Regions from separate parts of the Paenibacillus borealis genome, predicted to be linked through region 1. Evidence: predicted binding sites of a transcription regulator. Region 1 holds the regulator's gene; the other holds the start of a gene.
What was found. The regulator LexA, encoded in region 1, represses DNA repair genes until DNA is damaged. The targets are predictions, from matches to a motif close to CGAACATATGTTCG.
Positions count from the first base shown of each region.

Region 2: a site for LexA is predicted at 1,695-1,708, ahead of recA (recombinase RecA). Genes of this name have one in related genera too.

Region 1 covers NZ_CP009285.1:4,677,539-4,680,675, reverse strand. The annotation lists gene PBOR_RS19545 (hypothetical protein) at 1-185, shown strand, start outside; gene PBOR_RS19540 (hypothetical protein) at 366-923, shown strand; gene PBOR_RS19535 (L,D-transpeptidase) at 1,042-1,380, opposite strand; gene lexA (transcriptional repressor LexA) at 1,578-2,204, opposite strand; gene PBOR_RS19525 (LysM peptidoglycan-binding domain-containing protein) at 2,485-2,814, shown strand; gene PBOR_RS19520 (DUF896 domain-containing protein) at 2,925-3,134, shown strand.
Region 2 covers NZ_CP009285.1:4,843,365-4,846,501, reverse strand. The annotation lists gene pgsA (CDP-diacylglycerol--glycerol-3-phosphate 3-phosphatidyltransferase) at 1-144, shown strand, start outside; gene PBOR_RS20265 (competence/damage-inducible protein A) at 204-1,493, shown strand; gene recA (recombinase RecA) at 1,778-2,842, shown strand; gene PBOR_RS20255 (regulatory protein RecX) at 2,972-3,137, shown strand, end outside.

The sequences.
Region 1 (3,137 bases):
CCATTAATGCCCTGCTCACACAAAGAGCAATTCTGCTGGAGAGACTTGAAGAAATCAATGAGAATCTGCGCAGAATTCCAAGCGGCACGCGTGCCAGAAGAGAACTGCTGGCTGCCAGAGCATCTATCCGTGAAGCGATTCGTTTAAACACTATTGCTATCCGGTTGTTACGCAGCGTGTTGTAGTCAGTCAGAGGATATGTATCCAGTCAAAGACATCCTTCCGGGATGTCTTTTTGCTTGTGATTGAGACTGTGAAAGGGGCGGAGTATAATTAAATGATGTAATGTATGCGATTACGGAAATACATATCAGGATAACATGATGAACAAGCTGCATAAGAGCTTGATTAGGAAGGTGAGAAGAATGGACGATCAATTACGCCAGCGTCTGGGATTACCGGAATTACACTATAATGAACCGCTGATTGATGGAGAAGCTGAGATCGCGGCAGGGACACCTGACTTGGAGGCAGCCGGTACGACCGTGCTGAATGTCTCCAGAGAAGATGTGGAGAAGGGACGGCTGGAGAACTATCTGCGTGAGTTCAAGAAATATGAGAAAAAGAAGCTGCAGGGCAAAATTACAATCATTTTCAATGGCTATGAGCAGGATCGCAGGGAGGTCTATCAGGTACGGGAGATTACGAATTGGGTTGACCGGCTGCTGAAAAACGTTCCCCATCTGTTCTATTTCCTCAGCAGGGACAATTACGCCATGCGGATTGCATTCTTTTGTCTGTCTGAGGTGGTGGGACGCTCCGGGATGGAAGTCTCCATCACCAAAGAGCAGGGACGCAGGCTAATCGAGAAAGTAACCAAGAGCGCAGTAGTCTATGCCAAAAAAAGCAAAGACTCATTTTCGGAGCAGTGGAGTCTGGCTGAAAGTATTCTGGAAGAGCTTGGCTACGAACAAACTGTTTAATAGGTTATCCAGAAGAACTCCTTTGGCGAATTTTGGCCAAAGGGGTTCTTCTGTTCCGCGTGGACATACAGGCAGGCGCAGCATGTTTTGCGGAACCGGCGGGTGTACACTAGGGCGGCTACTCCCTAATGGTCACACGGGTACCAATGGGGAGAATTGCAGCCAAAGCGACCACGTCCTGGTTATACATGCGGATACAGCCGTGGGAGACCATGTGGCCAATAGAGGAAGGGTCATTGGTTCCGTGAATCCCGTAATGCGGCTTGGACAGACCCATCCAGAAAGCTCCGAACGGTCCACCCGGGTTGGGCTGCTTATTAATGATCGTATATTCTCCTATGGGCGAAACGGTCAGCATCCTGCCGATGCCGACAGGGAATCCTCTGGTTACGGTGTCATTATCGAGCAGGTAAAGCATACGCTGTGAGAGGTCGACAATAATTCGATAATTGGGCATGGGGATCAGCACTCCTTTGTAATCAGGATATGTGCGGATGGCTGAAGCGGTTCGGGAGAAAAAATGCCGAAAAACCAACACGGGAACGAATGTTTGCATGTTGGTTTTTTGGCATTTTTCGCATTTTCAACAGGATAAAACCAGGAAAAAGGCTGCTTCGCTTCATGCGGAGCAGCCTAATTATGAAGGAGAAAGGATTAATGGATATCGCGGAATAATCCGATGACTCTGCCCAAAATAGTAACGCGGTTAAGGCGGAGAGGCTCATAAGCCGGGTTCTCCGGTTGCAGCCTGATATGATCACGTTCTTTGTAAAAGGTCTTAACGGTTGCTTCATCTTCTTCGGTCATCGCAACAACGATGTCACCATTGTCGGCAGTTTGCTGTTGACGGACGATGACGTAATCGCCATTCATGATACCGGCATCAACCATGCTGTCGCCGAGTACAGAAAGCATGAATACCTTGTTATCCCCTACGTAATGAGTAGGTAGCGGGAAGTAATCCTCGATATTCTCTGTAGCAGTAATGGGAACACCAGCAGTAACCTTACCAATTACAGGGATACGGGTAACCGTCTGGACGAATTGATGTACATTCTCTGAATCTTCCTGACCGAGCAATTCAATCGCACGCGGTTTCGTAGGATCGCGCCGGATCAGGCCCTTCTTCTCAAGCCGGTCCAGATGACCGTGCACTGTAGAACTGGAGGCCAGGCCAACAGCTTCGCCGATTTCCCGAACAGACGGAGGATAACCCTTGCTGCGGACTTCGTTACGTATAAATTCCAGGATCGCCAGCTGGCGACTCGAAATCTTTGACATCGGAATCAACCCCATATACTATGTTTGGGAAAATTATAACATAGAACTGCCGTTCGTACAAACATAAGTTCTAAAATGAGGAAATTGCAGGCCAGATAATTAAGGGAACAGTTGTTCGAAAAAACTATTGATCAAAACACATGTTCGTGTTATATTATTTTCGAAAGTAAGAACAAGTGTTTGGAGGTCGATATTAATGTTAAAATACAGCACATACAACAGTATCTACAACGAGGATGTCAAGGTGTCCGCTCCCGGTAATCCATTACCCCATATTCTAATGAGAAAGTTCAAAGATAAGACTCTTCATCTGCTGTCTGCACTCACAACCTTATTCCGCCAGATCAGCTTCATTAAGATTACTCTGGTTCTGTTGCTTATGATTTCCGGATTTACAATAGTGGGGAATGTGTTCGCCGGTTCTGTCTCTTTAATGAAGCCGGAGAAGCGGATCGTGGTTGAACACGGAGACACCTTGTGGAGCATTGCGCTGAAGAATAAACCGGATGATATGAAGACTGCTGTATATATAGAAGGAATTAAGAAGGCAAATGGTCTGAAGGACAGTGGAATTAAGTCCGGAGATATACTGTCCGTGCCGGTATATTAAGTGAAAGAAGCATAGTGGTGTTCGACTCGGAGAGCTTTCAGGGGGTAGACCTTGACAAGCTCTTTTTCTCATGGCAAAGTTAGAATGAATTTATAGGGGAGGGGAAAGTATTGAATATTGACGAATTGGTCGCACGCATCAATGATTTGGCACGCAAACATAAGAACGGCGGCCTGAATGAGGAAGAATTGGCAGAACGTGCCAAGCTTCGCGAGATTTATCTGGGCAACATCCGCAGCAACTTCCGGGCCCAGCTTGATACCATTGAAATTGTGGATAATCCGGAGCATGAAGAAGGCAACAACGGACGTAAAGCTTAGTCT
Region 2 (3,137 bases), 170 kb from region 1:
CTTCTGCTTAACAATTTCCCGTTCCAGTTCGTCAGCATCCCGGTGGATGATATTGCGATTTGGGCTGCAGCGATTATCACCATTTATTCGGGTATTGATTATTTCGTGAAGAACAAGGACTTGCTGCAGCTTCATAATGCCTGAACTCTGCCGTGCAGCTTGATTCTTGCGTGATTTCTACAATCAGGAGGAGAACGCCAGCTATGAAAGCGGAAATTATTGCCGTTGGAACAGAACTTTTGCTTGGACAGATTGTTAACAGCAATGCCCAGTTTCTTTCAATAGAGCTGGCTGCGTTAGGAATTGATGTTTATTTTCAGACCGTAGTCGGGGACAACAAGAATCGTCTTCTGGAAGCGATTGAGATTGCACGGAGCCGTGCGGATATTATCTTATTTACCGGCGGAATCGGTCCGACGGAAGATGATCTGACCAAAGATGCACTGGCTGCGGCGCTTGGCCGTACCCTCCATATCGACCAGCTTGCTATGGATCATGTGCAGCGCTTCTTCGATGACCGCAAGATTGTCATGACGGAGAATAACCGGAAGCAGGCGCTGGTGATTGAAGGGACGACGCCATTGTCTAATGAGATCGGACTTGCGGTAGGTATTGCTTTTGCGGAAGAGAACAAGTATTACATCGTGCTACCGGGTCCTCCCCGGGAGATGAAGCCGATGTTCACAGATAAAGCCAAGCCTTGGCTGCAGCAGCATGCACTGACCAGCGAAATGCCGATCTACTCCAAGATGCTTAAGTTTGCAGGTATTGGCGAATCGCTGCTGGAGGACAAGCTGATTGACCTGATCCGCGGCCAGAGCGATCCTACGATTGCTCCTTATGCCAAGGAAGGCGAAGTGACAGTGCGGATTTCCACCAAAGCCCCGTCCGAGCGCGAGGCCATGGTTAAGCTTGATGTGCTGGAGAAGAAGATTGCCGGTATTTTGCCGGAGAATCTGTATGCCAATATCGATGTGCCGCTGGAGCAGCTGATTGTCGACTGGATGGCGGATGCAGGTCTGACGCTAAGTGCTGCTGAGAGCTGCACGGGCGGACTGCTGATGGAGAGCATCACGAACATCCCGGGCAGCGCATCCATGTTCGCCGGGGGAATCGTCTGTTATTCGAATGATTTGAAGAAGAAGCTGCTGAATGTGCCTGCAGCCATGCTGGAAGGTCCTGACGCACCCGGTGCGGTCAGCCGTGAGGTAGCCGAAGTGCTGGCAGAGCAGGTGCGGATGATCGGGGATAGTGACTTTGGCTTGTCTGTTACCGGTGTAGCCGGGCCGGGATATTCCGAACGGAAGCCTGTGGGGCTTGTGTTCGTCGGACTGGCCGAACGCGGCCGGAAGACGGAGGTATATGAGCTCAATCTCAAGGGAACCCGCGAGAACATCCGCCTGCGTACAGTCAAGGCTTTGCTGTACCGCCTCTGGCGCCGGCTGGAGGAACGCAAAGTGGCAACCCCGCTTGAAGGATCGGCCTTGCAATAATTAACCGGGCCGGTATATAATTTGTTCATACGGAAGAACCGTGGCATAGAAATTCTCTGCTGCGGTTCTTTGTTTATATTCCCCGCTGGCGTGACCTCTATGATCCACCGACTGTGACCTTTTGAGGATTAAGCTTGTGTGTTCATCATCCGGAAGGAGGCTTACAATAAAAGGGAGTATTAACCCGGGAGACAAAAAAAACGAATGTATGTTCGAAAAAAAGCTTGGCAAGACCTCCAAAACACGTTATTATAATACTATAAACAGTGAAGGAAGTGGTCTGATTGTCAGATCGTCGTGCAGCGCTTGATATGGCGCTTCGTCAAATAGAAAAACAATTCGGTAAAGGTTCGATCATGAAACTGGGAGAATCCACTCACATGAAAGTGGAAGTTGTACCTAGCGGATCTTTGGCACTTGATATTGCACTAGGTATTGGCGGACTTCCCAAAGGACGCATTATTGAAGTATACGGACCGGAATCATCCGGTAAGACGACAGTTGCTCTTCATGCTATCGCAGAAGTACAGAAGCTTGGCGGACAAGCTGCTTTCATCGATGCCGAGCATGCGCTTGACCCTAAATATGCCAATGCGCTTGGCGTTAACATTGATGAATTGCTGCTATCCCAGCCGGATACGGGCGAACAGGCACTGGAAATTGCTGAAGCGCTCGTTCGCAGTGGAGCTGTAGACATCATCGTTGTGGACTCCGTTGCCGCATTGGTGCCGAAGGCCGAAATTGAAGGCGACATGGGAGATTCCCACGTAGGTTTGCAGGCCCGTCTGATGTCCCAGGCATTGCGTAAGCTGTCTGGTGCCATTAACAAATCCAACACCATTGCAATCTTCATTAACCAGCTTCGTGAGAAGATCGGTGTTATGTTCGGTAACCCTGAGACCACTCCGGGTGGACGCGCTCTGAAATTCTATTCCTCCGTTCGTTTGGATGTACGCCGGGTAGAGAGTATCAAGATGGGTAACGATGTAGTGGGTAACCGTACTAAGATCAAGGTCGTGAAGAACAAGGTAGCGCCTCCGTTTAAGCAAGCGGATGTGGATATTATGTACGGTGAAGGGATTTCCAGAGAGGGAAGCCTTGTGGATATCGGTACTGAGATGGATATCGTCAACAAGAGCGGTGCCTGGTATTCTTACGAGGGTGAGCGTCTTGGCCAAGGCCGTGAGAACTCCAAGCAGTTCCTGAAGGAACATCAGGATATTGCCCTGCTGATCGAGAATAAGATCCGCGAAGCAAGTAACTTATCTACTCTGGTAGCTGCACCAACGGAAGCTGATGTTGTTGCAGAGCAAGAGGAAGAAGAGAAATTACTGCTTGAGATTGAATAATGTAATCTTCAGGTCCTTAGTAATTTAATAATGAAGATAAGATATAAGGCGCCCTGTGATGAATGAGCAGGGCGCTTTTTCATAAATTAAACAGGCATTCTGTCTATGTTAATGAGGTGAGTAACAGTTATGGTGATTCAATTGGATTCTGAGCCGGATGACCAGGATGTGCAGGTCCTGGCCGATTTCCCCGAAGATGAAGAGCTTGTAATTACGCGTGTAGAGCGTCTGAAGAAGTCGAACTACCGTTATTTGATTCATTTCGGTGCCTATAACATGACTGTTCATGAAGATG